Regions from separate parts of the Jeotgalibacillus sp. JSM ZJ347 genome, predicted to be linked through region 1. Evidence: riboswitches for the same ligand, from Rfam matches in the RefSeq annotation. Region 1 holds a riboswitch; the other holds the start of a gene.

What was found. A riboswitch is a leader RNA that binds a small molecule or an ion and turns the genes downstream of it on or off. The one in region 1 is predicted to bind cobalamin.
Region 2: another riboswitch for cobalamin. It lies ahead of ACH6CZ_RS15700 (ribonucleoside-diphosphate reductase subunit alpha); the one in region 1 lies ahead of ACH6CZ_RS08720 (ABC transporter substrate-binding protein).

What each region holds. Positions count from the first base shown of each region.
Region 1 is NZ_JBISEN010000002.1:595,282-598,703, forward strand. Features, by position in the region: gene ACH6CZ_RS08705 (bifunctional cystathionine gamma-lyase/homocysteine desulfhydrase) at 1-29, shown strand, start outside; gene ACH6CZ_RS08710 (hypothetical protein) at 68-241, shown strand; gene ACH6CZ_RS08715 (ring-cleaving dioxygenase) at 355-1,329, shown strand; cobalamin riboswitch at 1,585-1,770, shown strand; gene ACH6CZ_RS08720 (ABC transporter substrate-binding protein) at 1,902-2,879, shown strand; gene ACH6CZ_RS08725 (FecCD family ABC transporter permease) at 2,842-3,422, shown strand, end outside.
Region 2 is NZ_JBISEN010000009.1:43,491-46,912, reverse strand. Features, by position in the region: gene ACH6CZ_RS15705 (YitT family protein) at 43-618, shown strand; cobalamin riboswitch at 737-936, shown strand; gene ACH6CZ_RS15700 (ribonucleoside-diphosphate reductase subunit alpha) at 1,277-3,422, shown strand, end outside.

The sequences.
Region 1 (3,422 bases):
CAGACCTGGAACAGGCGCTGGAAGATTAATAGTGATGAGCCGCTCCTTTGTTGGGGCGGTTTTGTTTATGGTACAAGGTGTTGCACGGACTGCGACAACTTCTGAGCTGATTGCTACAACTCAGGCAGGGATTGCTACAAGTTGGAGCAGAATAGCTGCAACTTCCCGGGTGTATCGCTACAACCTCAGAGGTAAATGCAGCAACTCTGCAAAAAACCACGACATCTTAATCAATAAATAAATCAAACGAAGATTTATCTCGAATTCGAGATGTTTTCCCTTGCATTCTTTTACAAACAGGCATACAATAAAGACGGGAAATATCTCAGTTTCGAGATAAAAGGAGTGTTCGCTATGAAAGTAACAGGAATTCATCACGTATCAGCCATCACATCGGCTGCTGAGAAAAACCATAAATTTTTTACACAAGTGTTAGGCATGCGCCTGGTTAAAAAGACTGTCAATCAGGACAGCACGTCTTCCTATCACTTATTTTACGCAGATGCAGTAGGCAGTCCGGGAACGGATATAACCTACTTTGATATCCCGATGGCAGGACGTACGTATCCAGGCGTTTCAAGTATTTCAAATACGGCATTCCGCGTGCCGACGACTGAATCGCTTCATTACTGGAAAAAGCGTTTTGAGGAACTAAATGTCCGTCATGATGACATTGAAAAACGTGCGGGCCGTGACACACTTTATTTTGAGGATGAAGAAGGGTCGCGCCTGATGCTTGTAGCGGATAATGGTGAGGAAGGTGTTGCACCAGGTGTGCCATGGACTGGCGCTGATGTGCCTGAGGAGCATGCAATTGTTGGGCTCGGACCGGTGACACTGACTGTACGCCGCGCAGAAAAAACAATCGCAGTACTTGAGCAAGTGCTTGGTTTTGAAAAAGTGGGTGAGTATCCGAATCGTGCTGGCGCTGAGTTGCCTGCGATTCAGGTGATGTCTGTCGCTGAAGGGGGAACAGGTGCTGAAGTGCATATTGAAGAACGCCCTGACCTGCCGCCTGAACGTCCTGGCCGGGGAAGCGTGCACCACGTGGCCTTCCGAATTCCGACTTTCGAGGACTATGAAAAATGGGATGACCGCATCCGCAGCTTTGGTCTGATGACATCAGGCGAAGTGGACCGCTATTATTTCCGCTCCATTTACTTCCGTGAATCAAACGGGATTCTGTTTGAACTTGCAACAGATGAGCCGGGCTTTGCAACGGATGAGGATATGGAGCACCTCGGTGAAGAGCTTGCGCTGCCGCCATTCCTTGAGCCTAAGCGCGCGCAAATCGAAGCGAGCTTGAGACCACTTGAAATCAAAAACTGATTTGCCTGCCGTCCGGCTAGCGCCGGGCGGCTTTTAAGTGGTTTTAGGACTAGGTCATTTTTCACTTTTCTAAGAAGTGGCTTTAACTTTCTACGAAGCACCAGTGTTACTCTATGAACCCTGTCTACTTTTCTACGAAGAAGATGCCCTATTCTACGAACAAGACTGACTTTTCTAAGAACACACCCAACCCCACCCAAAAATCTCTTGCACAAAATCCAAAACTAAGTGCTATAATAGCATTGGAAAAACATTTCAATATGAACGGATAGAGGTGCTGATCGTCAATGATCAGTTAAAAGGGAAGCTGGTGTAATTCCAGCGCGGTCCCGCCACTGTAAATGACATATGTCTGCCGCATCCACTGTAGCTTCAGCTATGGGAAGGAGGCAAACGCTGATCGTCATAAGCCAGGAGACCTGCCTTGATTCCAAGCACCTGACACGCCTACGAGGATATGGGCGGGTGTTGCAGTCTCTCCGTTTTTTACATACGGCTATACCCTGCAACCCTGCATCTCCCGCGTGAGATGTTTTTTTATTGTCAAAAATCATAAGACGGAGGAACACAAAATGAAAAAATGGTTACCAGTTTTACTCGCAGCAGGCGTACTTTCAGCCTGCTCAGATAGCGCAGAAGAAACAACAGAAGCACCAGCAGACGATCAGGAACAGGAAGAAGCAGAAGAGCCTGCTGAGTCAGAATCATCATTCCCGGTCACTGTAACAGATGCAAATGGTGACGAGATTACAATCGAAGAGCAGCCAGATGCGATCGTTTCGATGCTGCCAAGTAATACAGAGATTGCATACGCACTTGGACTTGATGAAGAAATTGTCGGTGTATCTGACTTTGACAATTACCCTGAAGAAGCAATGGAAGTTGAAAAAATCGGCGGCATGGAATTTAACGTAGAAAAGATTATTGCCCTTCAGCCTGATGTTGTGCTTGCACATGCCTCTAATCCGGGTGGTGCAGATGGTCTTCAGCAGATTGAAGATGCAGGGATTTCAGTTGTTGTGATTGAAAATGCGATGACTTTTGATGAAGTGTATGACACGATCGACATGATTGGTCAGGTCACTGGTACAACAGAAGAAGCAGAGCAGATAATTGCCGATATGCAGGCAGGCTTTGATGAAATTGCTGAAAAGGTTTCAGCGATATCAGAAGAGGACCAGAAATCAGTGCTGGTTGATGTCGCTGGACCACCTGAGATGTATGTGGCAGGAAACAATACATTTATTCAGGAAATGCTTGATCTGATCAATGCTGAAAACGTGATGGCAGATCAGGAAGGCTTTGTACCTTTAACAGAAGAGGAAGTTGTATCACGTAACCCTGATGTTGCACTGCTCACATTTGGTTATTATGTTGAAAATGCTGTAGATCAGTGGATGAGTTATGAAGGGTTTAGTCAGGTTACTGCTGTAACAGAAGAAGCTGTATTTGAAGTTCCATCAGATGAAGTTACACGTTCAGGTCCAAGACTCGTAGAAGGAACGCAGGCGCTTGCGGAAGCGATCTATCCTGATGTTTTCGCGGAATAAGGTCTGGGCGGGATACGCTGTTTCCATCCTGCTTTTACTGACTGCATTCACACTCGGGGTCACAGTCGGCTCTGTACGGGTGCCGTTTATGGAAATGCTCAGCATTTTTGCAGGGGCTTTCAGTAACAGAGAAGCACTGGACCCGATGTTCAGCTCAATCGTGCTTGATATCAGGTTTCCACGTGTTGTGCTTGCGGCACTTGTCGGGGCATCCCTTGCAATTGCGGGGGCTTCTTTTCAAGGACTTCTAAAAAATCCGCTCGCTGACCCGTATACGCTTGGCGTTTCATCCGGTGCGTCAGTTGGAGCGGTTGCAACGATTTTTCTTGGATTGACGATACCCGGACTTGGAAGCTTCACGTTACCTGTCATTAGTATTTTAGCTGCATTACTAACATTAATCATTGTGCTTGGCTTTGCAAGAATGGTCGAGAAATCAATGAAAATGGAAACAATTATTTTAACAGGCATTATATTCAGTTCATTTCTCGGCTCAATATTATCACTGATGATTGCATTAACAGGAGATGAGCTCAGACAGAT
Region 2 (3,422 bases), on a different contig from region 1:
CATCATAAAATAAGAAATAAATTTCATATTGAAAGGGGTCATATGCTTTTAAAAAAGAGCATGGCAATCATTTTAGGAAGTCTCATGCTGGCTTTAGGGATTAATGGCTTCTTAGTCCCGCACCATTTGCTTGACGGAGGAATGATTGGTCTTGCGCTGATTGCTCATTATTATTTCGGCATACAGGCGGGGCTGGCAATGATTTTTTTCAGTGTTCCACTTTTTGTTTATTCATGGTTCACGAAAAGAGCTTACTTTTATAGTAGTCTCCATGGTTTATTCGTTTCGTCACTGTTCATTGACTGGCTGTCGCCGCTAAGACAGGTGTTTCAAATGCCGGTTGTTCCAAGTGTCATAGCAGGCGGCTTGTTCATTGGTCTTGGGATTGGTCTAATGCTGCGTTTTGAGACGAGTACTGGGGGCACAGATCTTCTGGCTCATATCATCTCAAAAGCTGTCTCCATCAACGCAGGAATCGTCATTTTTATCATTGATGGCATCGTGATCCTGCTTGGATATCAGGTGCTTGGTCTATATACATTTATCTATTCCTGTTGCGTGATCACCATCGTCGGAGCTGTCACAGCGCTTATCGTACACAGGAAAGCTGAAGGGTAACTTGCGTAAATGAATTACAATATAATAAAATGAACTCTTCCTTGCCAAAAGTAAATCTTTCAGGTAAGATGTCATTATTCAATATATAGTGTTTTTGTTTTTGATGATAACTACATATAGTGTTGCCGAAAAATAAGATGCGAAACATCGCTTAAAAGGGAATCCGGTGAGAATCCGGTACTGCCCCCGCAACTGTATGTGCTGACGAAATGAACAATCCACTGTGTAAGAGAGCTCTAAATCAGGGTGCTTATATGGGAAGGGTTCAGAGTAGAATGACGCACAAGTCAGGAGACCTGTCTTATTTTTTGTTTTCATTTCTTCGGGGTGTGAGGAAAGAAACGATGGCTTTATAAGACAGGTCCCGTGTGTGAACTCTGCTCTTATAATGCAAATCGTTTATCTGACCGCCTATTCCGATAGGCGGTTTTTGTTTTGTCTTTTACTATTTTTTATGCAATAAGGCCATTTTATTAAAACAAAGCTGATCCTTGGAGTGGAGGACGGAGACTCCCGCCCCGGGAAAGGCCCGGTGAGATCCCGCAAGGCGAAGCCTGAGGAAGCTCACCGGCCGGGGGCAGGAAAGCGTAGTCCTCCACGGAAAGGATCAGCGGTTACGGGAAGTACACTACATTATTTCAGACGGAGGTACACAAGCATGACCACACAAAAAACAACCAATCTCCAGCAGACGTTGCAAACCATTAAAGAAACAGCAGTCAAACACAGGCTCGATGCAACTGAACTGATGGAGCAGCTTGCAAAAAGAGAAGATACCGCACGTGACTTTGCCATGCACTATGCACTGAACCGTGTAGCAATGGACGCACCGGACTGGACTTTCCTTGCAGCAGGACTATACCTGAACGAACTGTATGAGCAGGCAGCATCAAATCGGAATTATGACCCTTCACAAAAGTACGGCAGCTTCCATGAGCTGATCCAGACGCTGATACATAAAGATATTTACACTGAAGAACTCAATGCTTATTCAAAAGCTGATTTGGAAGAACTCGGCCGGGAGATTGAACCGGAGCGGGATCATCTTTTTAACTATATCGGTCTGTTTTTGCTTGCTGATCGCTATCTTGCGCGTGATCATGACCGCAACCTTTACGAGCTGCCGCAGGAGCGCTTTATGATCATTGCGATGCTGCTGATGAAAAATGAAGCACCTGAAAAGAGACTGTCACTTGTCAAAGAAGCATACTGGGCAATGAGTAACTTATTTATGACTGTTGCCACGCCAACTTTATCAAATGCCGGGAAAAAGACCGGACAGCTTGCATCGTGCTTTATTGATACGGTGGAGGATTCGCTGGATGGCATTTACACAAACAACTGGGATATTGCGCGGCTCAGTAAAGACGGCGGGGGAATCGGCGTATATTACGGAAAAGTAAGGGCGCTTGGGTCTGATATTAAAAAGTTTAAAGGGAATTCTTCTGGTGTGATTCCGTGGATTCGATTATTGAACAACACAGCGGTCAGTGTGGATCAGCTTGGTCAGAGACAAGGCGCTGTTGCAGTCTATCTGGATGTATTTCATAAAGATATGATGAACGGCTTTCTAGATTTGAAAACAAACAATGGGGATGAGAGAAGAAAAGCGCATGATATTTTTACAGGCGTATCGATTCCGGATTTATTTATGCAAAAGCTACAGGAAACAGATGAGTCGGGCCGCAGCATTGGAGAGTGGCATACGTTTTGTCCTCATGAAGTGAAAACAGTAATGGGGTGGAAGGATGAACATGGAAATCCACTCGGTCTGGAGGACTTTTATGATGAGGCTGACCACAAATATTTTACTGAGAAATACGAAGAGGCTATGAATCATCCGCTTTTACCGAGAAAGACGTATCGCGCGATGGATATGATGGCGCGCATGATGGTGTCACAGCTTGAGACCGGGACGCCGTATATGTTTTACCGTGATGAGGTGAACCGTCAGAATCCGAATAAGATTGCTGAAGGGCGGACGTCAATTTACTGCAGCAATCTGTGTACTGAAATTGCACAGAATATGTCTGCAACAACAATTACAAAAGAATATGAGGATGAGGATGGAAACATTGTGATTGTCCGCAAGCCGGGTGATTTTGTTGTCTGCAATCTCTCGTCTATTAATCTTGCACGCGCTGTAAAAGGTGAGGTGTTGAAGCGGCTCATTCCAATTCAGGTCAGAATGCTTGATAACGTTATTGATCTGAACAATATTACGGTTGGTCAGGCGCAGCGGACAAATAAGAAATACCGTGCGATTGGACTTGGTACATTTGGGTGGCATCACCTGCTCGCACTTGAAAACATTCAGTGGGAGTCTGAAGAAGCAGTAGATTATGCAGACAAACTTTATGAAACCATTGCACTTGAAACCATCAAAGCTTCAAATGCACTTGCTGAGGAAAAAGGTGTGTACAGTCAGTTTGAAGGATCAGAATGGCAGACTGGCCGTTATTTTAAGAGAAAAGGATACCATTCAGAAGAATGGCAGGCACTTCAAAAGAGTGTACAGGACAAAGGCATCCGCAACGGCTGGCTGATGGCAGTTGCACCGAATTCATCCACGGCAAAAATCGGGGGCTCGACAGATGGTATTGATCCAATCTATGCAGTGGAATATGCGGAAGAGAAGAAGAACTTTAAGTTCAAAGTAACCGTGCCTGACCTTAATCACAGGACTTACAGCTACTACAGAAAAAGCCGTCATGAGCTTGATCAGCTGTGGAGTATCAGGCAGAATGCTGCGCGTCAGAAGCATGTGGATCAGGGGATCAGCTTTAACTTTTACGTGAAGCATA